Linked DNA regions of Acaryochloris sp. CCMEE 5410. The protein of the gene in region 1 interacts with the protein of each later gene in a pairwise test. Links are inferred from orthologs where the notes say so. Each region holds a gene or a part of one and is shown on either strand. Other genes may lie near its edges.

The links.
Region 2: the proteins of dnaB (region 1) and dnaA interact in binary tests that used the Escherichia coli proteins (3 or more experiments, as listed by UniProt). The link is inferred for Acaryochloris sp. CCMEE 5410 from one-to-one orthologs.

The regions. Positions count from the first base shown.
Region 1 is NZ_AFEJ02000001.1:948,262-956,242, reverse strand. Bases 2,827-5,746 are described here. They hold dnaB (replicative DNA helicase), read left to right. Parts: upstream 2,827-3,565; coding sequence 3,566-4,927; downstream 4,928-5,746. Other genes in these bases: ON05_RS04175 (DUF4079 domain-containing protein), read right to left, coding at 5,524-5,746; ON05_RS04180 (DoxX family protein), read right to left, coding at 4,995-5,468; rplI (50S ribosomal protein L9), read left to right, coding at 3,037-3,495. Outside these bases: ON05_RS04205 (hypothetical protein), read right to left, coding at 1,555-2,292; more of ON05_RS04175, read right to left, coding at 5,747-5,991; ON05_RS04170 (HAD family phosphatase), read left to right, coding at 6,080-6,790; ON05_RS04165 (glutathione S-transferase family protein), read right to left, coding at 6,838-7,536; ON05_RS04160 (macro domain-containing protein), read right to left, coding at 7,611-7,981. UniProt on the Escherichia coli protein: The main replicative DNA helicase, it participates in initiation and elongation during chromosome replication. Travels ahead of the DNA replisome, separating dsDNA into templates for DNA synthesis.
Region 2 is NZ_AFEJ02000001.1:3,798,390-3,806,412, forward strand. The notes cover bases 2,381-5,342. They hold dnaA (chromosomal replication initiator protein DnaA), read right to left. Parts: upstream 4,565-5,342; coding sequence 3,197-4,564; downstream 2,381-3,196. Other genes in these bases: dnaN (DNA polymerase III subunit beta), read right to left, coding at 2,381-2,569; rpmH (50S ribosomal protein L34), read left to right, coding at 4,717-4,854; rnpA (ribonuclease P protein component), read left to right, coding at 4,917-5,276; ON05_RS17560 (PH domain-containing protein), read left to right, coding at 5,266-5,342. Outside these bases: ON05_RS17530 (glycosyl hydrolase family 28-related protein), read left to right, coding at 1-946; ON05_RS17535 (hypothetical protein), read right to left, coding at 1,030-1,233; more of dnaN, read right to left, coding at 1,451-2,380; more of ON05_RS17560, read left to right, coding at 5,343-5,667; membrane protein insertase YidC, read left to right, coding at 5,917-7,131; ON05_RS17570 (R3H domain-containing nucleic acid-binding protein), read left to right, coding at 7,137-7,661; ON05_RS17575 (DUF177 domain-containing protein), read left to right, coding at 7,701-8,023. UniProt on the Escherichia coli protein: Plays an essential in the initiation and regulation of chromosomal replication. Binds in an ATP-dependent fashion to the origin of replication (oriC) to initiate formation of the DNA replication initiation complex once per cell cycle.

The DNA.
Region 1 (7,981 bases):
TATTGATGGTGATGGGCATGCTTGCTGGATATCAAGGGTACCGTCCGTTAGAAACCTTTGTGAGCGATTATCGCCAGCCTTTAAGTGAGCTATTGGGGCTTGAGAGCCTCGAAGTCCCGTCTCACTGTACCTTTCGTCGAGTGATGAAGGGGCTTGACTTCCAAGCGTTGAGCCACCAATTTGAAGCATGGATGCTCTCGAAAGCCCAGACTCACTCTCCCGATAATTATGCAGCCTCCATTGATGGCAAACGGATTCGTCAGGGGCTGACAGATGCCAAGGGGAAGCAGCGTTTTGTAGGGTTGGTGAGTTTATTTGCGGTGGAAGCAGGCATCACCCTCAAGCTCGAAGCCCTCACTCAGGAGGATAATAGCGAAATCAAAGTCGTGCAGGCACTGTTGGAAACCCTTCAACTCGATGGCTTGCTGATTACCATGGATGCCTTACACGCCCAAAAAAACACTTGAGAAGATTGTGGCCTCGGGTAATGACTATCTCGTGGCGGTCAAATCCAACCAGGGAAGACTTTACGACCACCTCCAGACTTACTTTGAGTGTCTTAAACCCATGGCTGAGCACATCCACTCCGCCCAAAGTAGAGGACGAGATGAACATCGGTGTATACAGGTTTATGAGCCTGTCGGCATAGCCCTACAAGAATGGACAGCAATTCGCTCTGTACTTTGTGTCCAACGATGGGGTACTCGCAAAGGAAAGGAGTATCACAATACCGCCTATTACATCAGTTCAGCTGCCACCTCACCCCAGCATTGGCAATCTCTGGTCCGAGAACATTGGGGCATTGAAAATCGGTTGCATTGGCCGAAGGATGTTGTTTTTGGCGAAGATGATTATCGACTCGAAGATGAACAAGCACTGCTCAATTGGTCAGTGCTTAGAACTATTGGGATTAATATCCTGCGGCTAAACGACTATCAATCCCTCAAAACCGCGATGACTAAGCTGGCTAATCGGGTCGATATTATTTTTTCGCTGCTAACTTAAAACAGCCCTGGGCTGCTGCCACTGAAATTGGGGGCATACTTTGGAGTTTATTGCACCTAAGTTCGAAACTATCGTTAACCCTTGATTATGCATTCGTGGACGCGTTTCGAAGATGCTCTTAACCCAGATTGGGATGGCATGTCATCATGCCACCGCTGAATGTGAGTATGGCTAAAGACAAACCCCGGCAAATACCGCCTGCCGGGGTTCAATGCATTAGAGCCATTAACTTGTGACTAGTTTATGTCCGATTAAAGCTCAATCAGCTTAATACAAGGGTGTTTTGCCATTAAACTACCCGCTCAAGATTTGGGGAGCGGGACGAGAGTTGAACTCGTATATCCCATGTGTTGTTGAGCTTTGGTTGATTCACAAGAGTGGATTTTAGATTAAGACTAGAGCAATAAACTGAGTTTAATTTTTTAGCCTTAATGTATCAAAAGCTGCTTTACCCATTAGCATACTCTCGCTTAAGGATGCGAGAGGGAGGATTTGAACCATCCAATCACTTTTTTTGATACTGAATCTAAATCTATGCTCTTGTTCAATCTAACGCTGCCCAAATAAATAGTCAAAAATGTTATTCGATATAGTTCTTCGGGTTATTTCGATGCTATTGGCTTCCTCTCTAGCTTTGATAACAGCTTTTTGAAGTGCATCCAGTCGAAGTCGCATTTCATCTAGTTCTGACTGTGGTAAAGCACCAGAGAACTTAACCAAAGCCCAAGTCCCTTCAACTACATCGTTGGTGACCTCTTTGACTTGGGCTGGGTGATGTTCGGTTGCCTCAGCAGCGATCACAAATTCTTGTACCTTCTTGGTCTTAGTGGTTTCGCGAGGGCGAGTGACATAAAACCCTCGGTTAGAGTCATATTCCCAGTCTTCATCAATGGGCAAGATCGGGATATGGCTGATAAATGTCCTGATATCAGTCAACTGTTTGTCTAGGAACATCAAGTATGTAACGGGGACATCAGGCGCAATCACTGTACCGTCATCCAAGGTGATGTTGGCCCTTGCTGAGGTATTGGCTTCATCTTGGGTTAAAGCACTGTCAAATAAATCTTGGCAGGCCCTTGAAAAGGCTTCTAGCGAGTCTCCCGCCTTATATGTGACCTTTTGAGACTCGGGGGGATAGACGTGGCCTTCTTCATCCTTCGGTGAGTAGGTCCGTGACAAACCTTGAAATAGCTCAGGTTTTTGAATCTGTTTGTAGATCTTTGTCTTTTCGTCTGCAGCTCTTTTTTTCACGGACTGCATGACAGCGATAAGCTGATTAAGCTTCATAAAACCACCTCTCGATTGCCAAAATTAAAAATGTATTGATTAGATCTGTATGAAAAGATTGACAGCACTGTTTATGACTGAGGAGATGCCATTGGTAGCCAGAGCTAACCTGCCCGCCTTAATCGCCTTCATCCAAGCCAGGTTGTAGACTTCACCAGCCTTTGAGTATTCTTTGGTAAGGAATTATGCCATTAGGGTGTGGAGTGTACTCGGTAACAAGACGATTCTAAATATCGCCATGCTAGCTTTGTTATCAATAGATGTCAGAAAATTAAAGAGATGGAAATTATCTCTCATTAGAGCAGCGTCCTGCATTGTGATGATTCTCACCTCAACGCACGAGATTGAAACGTTCTAGAGAAATGCTGCCAATTTTCTAGTTAAAGCCCATGACCGGGATTGAACCGGTGACCTCACCCTTACCAAGGGTGTGCTCTACCACTGAGCCACATGGGCAAATCGAAGACAATGGGCCGGGCTGGATTTGAACCAGCGTAGGCGTAGCCAGCGGATTTACAGTCCGCCCCCATTAACCACTCGGGCACCGACCCCTACTTTGTCAACAGTTTTGGATTCTAGCACATCTACATTGCACCTACGCAACCATTTTTAAAATCACCTGATTATCGAACCCTACCTATCAGGGGTTCTTAGGCACTCGAAAATTGACATTGCCAAAGCACCTCTAAGTTAGGTATGATCAAGTGCTTTCACTGAAATTTATGTATCGACGCACTTAGGGCTATGGGAAAACGCGTTCAGCTCGTTTTAAATGAAGATGTTAGAAAACTGGGTTATTCAGGAGACCTAGTTGAAGTTGCGCCTGGATATGCCCGCAACTATTTAATTCCGAAAGGAATCGCTTACCGAGCTACTCCTGGTGTGCTCAAGCAGATTGAGCATCGCAAAGCCGAAGAACTCAAGCGTCTAGAAGGCATTAAGGACGAGGCCGCAAAACAAAAGGTCGCCCTTCAAACTATTGGCACCTTCCGCATTGAACAAAAGGCCGGCGAAGAAGATATGCTGTTCGGTCGGGTAACCTCTCCTGACGTTGCCGAACTTATCGCCAATATCAGCGGTTTCGAAATCGACAAACGGGGCATTGATATCCCTGATATCCGCAAGCTGGGAACCTACTCCGTTGATATTAAGCTCCACCCAGAAGTCATTGCTACCGTCAAAGTGGAAGTTGTTCCTGAATAAATGCTAGGGTGCTGGCACCTCCCGAGTAAGATTATCCTCTAACTAAAGGGATTTACCTGTTGGCATACCTATGGTTTACGAGCTAGATTTCCAACCCGCTAGCGATCGCTTACCCCCTCAGAATGTTGAAGCCGAGGAATCCATTCTGGGGGGTATTCTGCTGGACCCAGAAGCAATTGGCCGAGTTGCAGATTTGCTTCGGCCTGAGACCTTTTATCTCAGCGCTCATCAAGAAATTTACCGCGCCGCACTGAATCTGCATGGTCAAGGCAGTCCCACTGACTTGATGTGTGTCACCGCTTGGCTACAGGATCATGAACTCCTCGATAAAGTCGGTGGGCAAGGTAAGCTAGCCCAGCTAGTGGACCGTACGGTCAGTGCTATTAATATCGATCAATATGCCGCTCTGATTAAAGACAAGTTTCTGCGGCGACAATTGATCAAAGGGGCGACGGAGGTCATGCAATTGGCCTACGACACCTCCAAGACCTTAGAAACGGTCCTGGACGAAGCAGAACAGCAAATTTTTAACGTCACGCAAGATCGGGTGCGGCAAGGCCTAGTCGCCACAGAAGATATTTTGGCGAGTACCTTCGCTGATTTAGAACAGCGATCTTTAGGGCAGGTTTTACCCGGTTTATCCTGCAACTTCTACGATTTGGATGCCATGACCCAGGGCTTCCAGCGGTCGGATTTAATTATTGTGGCCGGTCGTCCTGCCATGGGTAAGACAGCGTTAGCCCTACAAATTGCCCGACAAATTTGTGAAATTCATAATCTGGGCGTTGCCATCTTCAGTTTAGAGATGTCCAAAGAGCAGCTCGTCCAGCGGATGCTAGCCGGAGAAGCGGGCATCGACAGTAATTACCTGCGGGCCGGACGCATCAATCAGACCCAGTGGGAACCCCTAAGCCGAGCGATTGGTAAACTCTCTCAGCTCTCAATTTATATTGACGATGCCCCGAACCCCAGCATTACCGAACTGCGGTCGAATGCGCGGCGGCTGCAGTCAGAACATCCTGAAGGCTTAGGTATGATTCTTTTAGATTATCTCCAGCTGATGGGTGGAGGTGATGCCTCAGATGGCCGGGTGCAAGAAATTTCTAAGATTACTCGGGCACTGAAAGGACTGGCTCGGGAACTAAATGTGCCCGTGGTTGCTCTCTCTCAGTTGAGCCGGGGTGTGGAGTCTCGGACTAATAAGCGACCGTTAATGTCGGATCTGCGGGAATCAGGTTCTATTGAGCAGGATGCGGATTTGATTATGCTGCTCTATCGGGATGACTACTATGATCCTGATAGCCCTGAGCGAGGTATCTGCGAACTGAATATTGCCAAGCACCGGAATGGCCCGGTAGGGACAGTCAAACTGTTGTTTGAGCCGAAACTGACCCGCTTCTTCAATTTGGCTAAACCCGAAGGTATGGGTTAATGCGGTAAAAAGCCCCCAGTAGTCGATAACTGAGGGCTTTTTGAATCTTTACTGGGTAGAGTTGGGACTACTCTTTAGAGCCGCCTAGTTGATTGCTAATCAAAGCATCGAGAGAATATTGACCGCCACCATTGACCAGGAAAAAGAGAAAGGAACAGGCATAGAGGGTGGCAGTTTCAAAGGATCCAATTTGGAGGCCATCAACTTTGATGTGAAAGTAAATCGCCATCACCATGGTGAAGACCAAAGACAAAGCTGCGGGGCGACTCAATAGACCTAAAATCAGCAGGATGGACCCGATAATTTCGGCATAGGCAGAACAGTAGGTGAGAAATACAGGGAAAGGCAGGCCCATGCCATTGGCAACCACGTTGGTGGCAAACCCCTCCACATCGCCTAGTTTATCCACACCATTGTGAATCATGAAAAAGCTGACGACGACCCGCAAAATCGTCAAGGCTACTTGGAACCAAACGGTTGTGTCCGAGGTGGACTGGAATAAAAGCGTGAGCCAACGATTAGAACTTGCTGTAGAGGTCATATCTATGGTGGATAGGTGAACTTATGTTAACAATATTACGTTGCGGTAAGGGTTTCTAGCCCTGTTCGATAATCCGTTGCACAATCTGCATGCCGGTAACCGCTTCCCAACCGAAGAGGCCCAAAATCAATACACTCAGCCATAAATGGACGTCACGAGCGGTTTGATTGCCTCGCTGCATCAGAGGCGTGAGACTTGCCAAGATGGCTACAAGCCCAGTCATTCCCAGCCCTGCCAATAGGTGGGCTCCTACAAACAGCTTGCCGTTATTGACATAGGTAACCCCCATTCCGCCAATGGAGCCGAGGACCATAATTGATAACAGGATTGCCCCAATTTGATGATGCTTGACATTGAAGCGCTGTTTAATCAGAGATTTGCGCAGATCTTTGTCGGGGGTGGTGCGGGTGGTGCGAACCTTCAGCCCTAAGGTCATGGCATAGATACAGATACCAAACAGTGTCCACATCAGGACTGGATGGATAAAGGTATAGATCCAGTACAAGAGTTTTGACAAAGTCATAGGGCAGGGGGCAGGCAGAATGCTTAAATAAACTTTATAAAAGTTAGCATGTTTTCTACGGTGTGTTCAGTTTTGGATCCTTTGCTCGATGAATGAACAAGCGTCTGTTTCTACTCAAAATCAAGCCGTTGCAAATTCTGCATTGCCCTTGCAAGCTCTGATCTTCGATATGGATGGGGTTCTTTGCGATACGATGCCCTACCATCTGGATGCTTGGCTGCAGTATAGTGCGACGATTCCAGAATTAGCCGTGGCTAGCCGAGACCGTTTAGAGCAAATGGGAGGCAAACGGAATGAAGATCTATTGCCGGAATTACTAGGACGCCCGGTTGCCGCCGCTGATATCCAGCGTTGGGGGGCTGAGAAGGAAGCCGTTTATCGCTCTCTGATTAAGGATGAGATTCAGTGGATGCCAGGATTAATTCCATTCTTGCAACAGGCTCAGAATTCAGGTTTAAAGTTAGGCTTGGGAACTTCGGCTTGTCGGGAAAATGTGGATTTGTTGATGACTCAAGACCAGCTTGGAGACTTCTTTGCGGCCCAGGTGATTGAAACGGATGTAGAACGCGGTAAACCCGATCCACAGTGCTATCTTTTGGTGGCAGAACGATTGGGGGTTTCACCGGATCAATGTTTGGTATTTGAAGATGCGATCGCAGGTACGCAAGCAGCACGAAATGCGGGAATGCGATGCTGGGGTGTCCTCACCACCCACTCTGAAGTGGAACTGAAACAGGCGGGAGCTGAATACTGTATCCATGACTTTACGGATCCAGCTCTTAAATCACTAATAAATTAGGTGAGCCACCACTGAGGGATTCATGGCCAGTGCCGATTAGTGCGATTTCATCGCTGCCCCATGGTCTTGATAAATGCCGGTCGTTTTGAGAGGCGATTGAGATAGGTCTCGACTGCTGGATAGTCGCTAAAATCTAGAGATAGCCCGAGTTTGGCATAGTACAAGTATGAACCTACCGCTACATCTGCGGCACTGAGTTCAGAGCCAAGGATAAAGGGCTGTTGTTCAACGATGTCATTTAAAGGTGCCAGTAATCTGGGCATTTCCCGTTCTCGTCGATCTTCGCGAAAGAGTCCTGGTCCTAAGGTGGCATTGGCGAAGATCACCCACTGGTTTAAGAGGGCTCTTTCTTCGATAGATTGAGGCTCTTTTCCGTATTTGTCAGTTAAATACAGGAGAATGGCACCAGACTCCCATAATTTAAAAGTTCCATCTACCATTGCTGGAACTTTTCCCATAGGATTGATGGCTAAAAATTCAGGTTGCCGCTGTTCCTGGCCCCGGATATCTAGAGAAATATACTGATAGGAGACGGCTAGTTCTTCGAGATACCATTGGACTAATGGAGATCTGGTTCGAGGCCCCCCATAAAGCAATAAATCAGCCTGTTTTTGGGTAGACCCCGAAGGGATTAATGAAGCGTTTTGTGCTATCGCTGGTGCGGGATTTTGTCCGGTAGCTTGACTTATGCTGATAAGGCCAAGAGTCAGGAAAATTATCTTTTTGACAGGCAATAGTTGTGTCATATTCTTAATGCTTAAGAAGCACTCAAGTATCTTATCCCTTGCAGCGCTTCCGATGGAACTAAAGGTTGTCAAGTTTAAGAAGGATGTAGCCACTTTCGGTAAGCCATGACCATCTCCTGGGCAGCAAGCTTGGGTTTAACACAACCGATGCCTGTTCCCAGACCTGGACAGAAGAGTTTCGAAATCTGTGGATATTGTGAAGCCAAATTCAAGATGGCCATCATTGAATAAAAACAATTTTTCGATGGGATTGCTTCTGGCGTCACCATGGTTGGTGCAGCAATCATATACGGTATGCGAGGATGATCCGTTTGTATGATTTCAGCACAACCAATGGGTAAATATCCTTCTGATCTTTTATCGATAGCCTTTTGCAGTGTTGTCTGTATTTTTAATCCGAAGAACTTGATATATAAATGATCAATTCCGCCATCCATATATCCGT
Region 2 (8,023 bases), 2.9 Mb from region 1 along the record:
GAATTGGGGCCGTGGCAATGGCAATGTACCCAGCGGCAACATCAGCCACTATTTAGCCAATGGCTTTGGTGAAAATAGAAAAGGCGGGCCAGTCACCCTCTTTCCCTCCGCCAACCAAATGTTAGGGTTGCCGATCAAGGAAACCCCTGAAATGCCTTGGGAACAAGACTTGAGTAAGTGGGATGGTCCCCATAAGCATCTGCTCGGTACCAGTGGTCTTCCGGATGATGACCTAGATGACACACCATCGATTCAGGCCGCTATCGATTCTGGAGCCACGACCGTTTACTTACCGAGGGGGACATGGACCATCAATCAGCCTCTAGAACTCCGGAAGAATGTCCGGCGGTTGATGGGCACAGAAGCCAAAGTCAAAATGGCGAAGAATGCTGTGATTCGAGTCGGTCCGGGTCAGTCTCCCACGGTCACCATTGAGCGATTGGAGAAGGTAGAAACCATTGAACATACCTCTCAGCGAACCTTGGTACTGAACAACTTACTGGGATTCCACTATGTCCCTAAAGCCTCAAAGCCTGGAGATGTGTTTATTAATGACTGTGTCGGTTCTTCCGTTATCTTTAAAAATCAAAATGTCTGGGCTCGACAGCTGAATCTTGAAAGTAATACCCAATCTCAACCCAACATTACCGCCAAAGTACTGAATGATAACGCCCAGGTGTGGATTCTCGGCTACAAAACCGAAGATGAAGGAACCACAATTAAAACCATCAATGGCGGCAAAACGGAATTGTTTGGCGCAGCCCATGTCGGCAGTGGTGTCTCCAATGCCGATAATCCCCGATTTATCACGGAAGACTCTTCTTTTTCAGTAGCAGGCATTTACGGTAAAGGCTTCTCTATTGTTGCCAAGGAAACCCGCAAGGGGAAAACTCAAACCACTGATACCTTTCAAAATGCTGATGCCTATATTGCCTATCCCCAGTAAGCATCTATAAAAATATCCCCCCGGAACCCAACTGTTCCGGGGGGATATTTTTATTCAGGAATTTAGATTAGTAATTGTTGAAATTAATCGCGGCAACCTGGCCAATGTTCTTCATCTTCAGGAGGTTGGTCAGCGACGATGGGGGTCAACGCACAATCGTTTTCTGAATCGACAAAAGCAGGCTCAGCCGTTTCTGTCACAGTGAGAAATGAACGCATAGCGTTAGCAGTGCTGGCAAAGACACTCACCAAGCTCACGGATAACACCAAAATCACGATTTCTTTCATTCTCATAACCCTTTAGACAGTTGGCTGAAGGATGGACTGATATGCATTGGAGGATCAAATTCTAGAAGATCTTCTCTTCAAATTTCAATCTATCCGTCAAACTTAACTCAGTTTATCCGTCAGCAATATAAATAGTCTACTCACTCATACTTTAGACCATGGGTCAATTTAAATAGTTCCCCATATTACTTAAGATACCCATAATTTATGGGCTAGGCTAACTGCGAATTTGAATCGGCATGATCAAATAGGTAATTTGACGACCCGACAAAGGCGATAAAACCGCTGGCATAGTCGCCGAATTCATTTGCAGTTGTACTTCTTGGCTATCCAGTGCCTTTAAGCCATCACTCAAATATTTCACATTAAAGGCGATGTCTAAATCTTCTCCTGAGATTTGAGCTGGCAAACGTTCCTCTCCCATACCCAACTCAGGCGCCTCTGCTGATAGAGCCACATTCTGTTTAGCACTATCGATCTTTAAACGAATAATATTATTTTTGCGGGCAGCTAATACCGCAATCCGTTCCACACTACTGAGCAACAGCTGCCGCTCCACTGTCACTTGCCGCTCAAACTGCTTCGGTACGAGTTGAGGATAGGCTGGATATTGCCCTTCCAATAATCGACAGCTCAGGCGCTCCGTTCCTTGTTCGCCAATCAGTTCAAAAATGGCCTGATTGGTATCAAATCGTAGGGCTACATCGGCATTGACTCTTCCCAGCATCCGCTCTAGCTCTCGTAAGGCTTTCGCAGGTATGGTCATGGTCATGGGCTCTGGAGTGACGAGGTCAGGAAAGTTTGCGATCGCAAGTCGATGCCCATCCGTTGTTGCAAATTCAAACCCTGACTCTGAAGTATTCAGATGCAGCCCCGTCAGAATTTGTTTGCTTTCATCGGTGCTCGCGGCGAACAAAGTGGCCTGCAAACCCTCAAGAAACACGTCTATGGGAAGATCTAGGGCAGGTATTTCATCTAAACTCGGCAGTTCTGGAAATTCTTCCGCCACTAACCCCTGCATTTGGTAGTGGCCCGAATCGCAGGTCAACGTTATAGCTGTGTCATCAGTTTCGACTTCGATATCGCAGTTGGGTAAACGCGAGACAATATCGTTGAGAAACCGGGCTGGCAACGTTAAAGCGCCAGTTTCTTCGACGTCTGCAGCAATCCAAACTTGAATTCCTAAACTCAAATCAAACACAGTCAAACCGAGGCGTTCGGCTTGAGCCGTCAATAAAACATTCGCCAGAACCGGGTGGGTAGGATTCGAAGGGACCACTCGACTAAGGAGTGACAGCTTGGAATTTAGATCACTTTGCTGACAGACCAACTTCATAAGGCTTCTAGGGACTTCAACACTTTCTAAACTCTGGGAGCAACATCGTAACATCATTGCCCTGTCCCTCAAAGTTGCAAGAAATGCTGGTCAAAAATCAGGTCTATCTATATTCTCCTCTTTTTAAATTTAAAATAATAGTAGTAATAGTAGGGGCTGTGGAAAATGTGGAAAAAGTAGAAAACCTCATTAAGAACAAGGCTTTAGCCGATCGCTCACCTGTGGAAAACCTGTGGAAAAGATCGGGGGGTTTTCCACAGGTTGTGAATTAATATTTTTTTCTCCACAAGACCCCTTGGTTTTCCACAAAGTTTCACCCATGTTTTCCACAGAAAAATGGCGGTTTTCCACAGGGGTAAATAGGACGTTTAAAATTCTTGATGAAAGATTTAAGATTGTGTTTATAATTGCCTGTAATCATTGCCAAACAAAGGTTTCAAAGAATTATAGTCTTTCCTAAAGAAAATTTGCAGCCCGTCGTTCGGAACGCCTAATCATCCACAGGTTTTGCACAATATCCACAGTGTTCCTCTGGTATAGCAATGACTACCAGAGTTCAATATCACTGGATTGCAGCACTTCGCCCTCTTCCCATTCGGGAGAGATAAATAACAAGCTGGCTTCCCCTTAGGGTTGGTTGGCCAGCTTAATCCGGTCACCTAACTGTCGTAGAGATTGGGCGAGTTCAGGATTTTTCTTTTGTAAGTCTGAGACTTTGTCACAGCTATACATAACCGTGGTGTGGTCTTTGCCACCGAATTCCTCGCCAATTTTTGGCAGGCTGAGGTCAGTATGCTGACGCATAAGATACATGCCAATTTGGCGGGCCATGCTAATTTCCCGGCGTCGAGAATTGCCTTTGAGATCATCAATCGAGATGCCATAGGTATCTGCGACGGCGTTAATGATGCTTTCGGGGGAAGCCGATATTTTGGCAGTCGGTGGATTGAGTACTGGAGCGATATTTTCCACATTCATGGGCAGTCCAGAAATGGAAATATAGGCCACTGCTCGAATGAGAGCGCCTTCGAGTTCTCGAATGTTGGAGGTATAGCTAGACGCAATATATTCAATGACTTCTCTAGGGAGGCGAATATTTTCGTATTCTGCTTTCTTTTGTAGAATGGCCATCCGTGTTTCTAAATCAGGGGGCTGAATATCTGCAATCAATCCCATGGAAAAGCGGGAACAGAGACGCTCCTGTAGCCGTGGAATTTGGCTGGGTGGACGGTCAGACGCGAGTACAACCTGCTTGCCTGCCTCATGCAGGGTATTGAAGGTATGAAAAAATTCTTCTTGGGTATATTCTTTGCCTTCAATAAATTGGATGTCATCGACCAACATCACATCTACAGCTCGGTAATGTTCGCGAAACTTTTGCATACCATCCTTGCGAATGGCGGCAATGAGATCATTGGTGAATTGTTCCGTAGAAATGTAGAAAATACGTGAGTTCGGCGAAATCTCTAGTCGGTAATGGCCGATGGCCTGCATTAGGTGGGTTTTTCCCAATCCAACACCGCCACAGAGAAATAATGGATTAAATTCGCGCCCTGGAGATTCTGCAACGGCTAAACAAGCGGCATGGGCCATGCGATTATTGGGGCCGACCACATAGCGAGAAAACACATATTTAGGATTGAGGCTGGCTTGTTGGCGTTGGCTAGTGTTGGTATTTTCCACTGGGCTAGAGGTGGGCGGTGGTGAGGCAACCTCCGGAGCTGAAATCGTAGCGTTGGAATCCCCTTGGGCAATTTCAATTTGAATTTCGACGGGATGTCCCAAAATCTCATGGACGACATCTCGAATGGTTTTGACATAGTATTTCTGCAACCAATTCCGGGCAAACGGATTAGGCGTGCGAATCACCAGGCGATTCTCATCTAGCTGTTCAGCATTGGCGGTTTTAATCCAAGTTTCGAAAGTGGGGCGGCTGAGCTGAAGCTGCAAGCGCTCTAAAACTTGGCTCCAAAGAGTTTCAAGAGAAGTTTCCATGGATTACCTCGACAGCAAGCTGAGCAACATTGAGCGTAAGGGGTTTCATCCGGTCTGGCAAGAGTGGGTGATAAGATTGTAAACTATGGGTTCTGGGTCAAACGCTCGACCTAAATGCCTTGACCTTGTGAAATCTTTTGACTGAATAAATTATGACTAAACGAACCTTGGGCGGAACCTGCCGCAAGCGCAAAAGAACGTCTGGATTTAGAGCCCGGATGCGTTCTCAGAGTGGCCAAAATGTGATTAGCTCTCGCCGACGTAAAGGTCGTAAGCGTTTATCCGTATAGCGAAGAGTGAGTGAGCCGAAGGCTGCTGAACGTTTTGAATCCATGGGCATAACGCAGGCTAAATGTTAGCAACCTCCCATCGACTCAAAAAAAACCGAGAATTTAGTGTTGTGTACCGTAAAGGTAAACGCCAAAGCACAAAATATTTGGTACTAAGAACCTATCGATCGGGTGTAAATTCACAAAAAAAACCAATACGAATTGGTTTTTCGATTAGCCAAAAAGTAAGCAAGCGAGCCGTCGTTCGTAATCGAATTAAGCGGCAGTTAAGAGCGGCATGTCGCCAGCTTCTGCCTGAATTACAGCCAGGTTGGGATGTCGTGATCGTTGTTCGGACAGCTGCCGTTCAGTGCGATTACTTTCAATTTCTGCAACAATTAAGGAAGTTATTTGCAGACGCGGAGATTCTAAATGGGTATTAAGGAGGAGGTCTACTTTGAAGGAGGACCTCATATTGGTGATTTAATCTTAAATTCTTTCTTAGCTTTAACTATATTTTTTATTCCTCTGACGATTGGTGCATTGGTCAGAGCCATTTGGCTACGGTTTCGGATTACCAGCCGACGTGTAACAGTGAATGGGGGCTGGTTTGGACGTAGCCGGACTGACTTGGTCTATTCTGAAATTTCTGAAGTATCTGTGATTCCCAGAGGATTAGGCTTTTGGGGAGATATGCTGATTATTTTAAAAGATGGCAGTCGGATTGAATTGAAATCTTTGCCGAAATTTAGGGAAATTGCTGCCTATATAGAAGAGAGAGTGGAAGCAAAATCTCAGGCAAAATCCACCGTTGCGAGTGGGTCTGCATCTTAAAAATTTGGGTTGGGCGATCCGCTCAGATTTCAACATTTGTTGCTCAGATGAGTATGATGGAAAAGATTGTCTCAGTTTGTGCTCAATCTTAAAATAGTATTGGGATTGGCTGGCTATTTGCCCACAGTATGTATTACCAGTAAAATCATGCTTGTAAAGGCTAGAAGCTTTTATATTTCCTGGACACAGTGAAAAGCTCAGTCAACTCAGTATTTTGCTAATTTCCGCACTTAGGTCGGCTATACACGAATGAACTTTATTGGATTTATCTCGGACAACATTATGTTGCCGATCCTGGATTTTTTCTACGGGATCGTACCTAGTTATGGATTGGCCATCGTTGCCCTAACGCTGGTGATTCGCTCTGTTTTGTATCCGGTGAGTGCAGGCCAAATTCGCAATATGCGGCGAATGAAAGTCTCACAGCCGGTGATGCAAAAGCGCCAAAAGGAGCTGCAAGAGCGCTACAAAGATGATCCAGCGAAGCTGCAAGAGGAGCAAACCAAGCTATTTAAAGAGTTTGGTAATCCTCTTGCCGGATGTTTTCCGCTGTTAATCCAAATGCCGATTCTATTTGCGTTGTTTGCAACGTTGAGAGGATCGCCCTTCGCCAACGTTAACTATTCGGTGAACTTAAAAATTCTGCCCCAGGATAAGATTGCGGAAGTTCAGCCTGAGCCATTTACGACTAAATCACAGAATATTTTTGTGGCGGAGAAAACCCACTACCCTGTAGTGGGTATTGTGCCTTCTGGTAAAGAGTTAGGGGTGGGTCAATCTACTGACTTCCAGTTTCAAACGATTGGTGGGAAACCGCTCCAAGATATTATTCCTGAGTCTGAAGCTAACGATATCGTTCCTACTTGGAAGGTGATGAAGGGTGAAGATCGGGTCAGCATTGATGACAACGGTCATATTGTTGCCCTTCAACCCGGTGATGTCACGATTCAAGGGACGTTGACTGGAATTGCCGCTGAAAAAGGGTTCTTATTTATTAAAGCCTTAGGTCGTGTGGGTGCTGTTGAGGGTGAAATCTTTACCACGACAGATGATGGCGCTCAGTTCAACTCGGATGCCATCCATTGGGATATTTTGTTTATGGTGATTGGGTTTGGCGTATCTTTATACGTCAACCAGTTACTGTCAGGACAAAGCGGTGGTGACTCTGGGTCGCAGCAGCAAGCAATGAATAAGTATATGCCGGTGATGTTTTCCGGCATGTTTTTATTCTTCCCTTTGCCTGCGGGGGTGCTGTTGTATATGCTGCTAGCCAACATCTTCCAAACGGTTCAAAGCTATTTCTTGTCGAAGGAGCCTCTACCTGAGAATCTACAAAAAATTGTGGATGAACAAGAGCGTAAGAAAGCCAAAGAAGAACGGGCATCAAAAGTGGTGGCTGAAGATGGTGAGCGGGGTGCGCTACCCTTTGAACCTGAATACTCTAAAAAGAAAGCATCGAGTTGACGCCCATGAGTGAGTCGAATGTTCAACGGGGACAAGAATGGTTGTCCAATTTGTTAGGCCATTTGGGAGTGGAGACTCCGGTCAGTATCGATAAGCCGGATATTGCCCAAACTAAGTTTAGAGATTTTGGTGGGTTCTGGTTGACCATTGATGATAGTGGCTTGTCCCCAGAGCAAGTTGACTTACTCATTGGCAACAATGGCCGCATGCTGGATGCGATTCAATATTTGATTAATTCAACTTTGAATTTGGGCAAGGATAAAGAAGCCCGAACGGCCTATACGATTGAGATGTCTGATGTTCGCGTCAACCGCTATGAAGAGTTGACGCAGCTCGCAGATAAAGCGGCTCAATCGGTTCGAGAAACCGGGCAAGAATATGTGATGCCTCCGATTAATTCAGCGGAACGGCGGTTAGTCCATACGATTTTGTTTGATGAGTCGGATTTAGAGACGGTCAGCCGTGGTCAAGAACCCGATCGCCGTTTGGTGGTGATGCTGGCAGCGCATGAGGATGCTCAGGACGATTAGACGATTAAGTAGACAAGGGATGGAGAAAGGTGCCCCGCGATGGACAAGGTTTACATCCCAGACATTGAAAATGCGCCTAAGCAGACCCTGGTTTTGGATGTTGATGAGTTTTTAACTGAACTTTCTTCCCTAACGACAGTGCAAGGGCAAGTTACCCTGATGCACCAGGGTAATTATCTTCAGGTGAGCAGCCAAGCAAAAACGATTGTGACTCTGAATTGCGATCGCTGTTTGCAGCAATATAATCATCGGCTGACAGTAGATGCCTCAGAGATGATTTGGTTATCGGCAGATGTCCCGGCAGATGAGCCTGGATTGGAAATTGAAGTCACCCTTGATGACCCGGTAGAAACATTATCTCC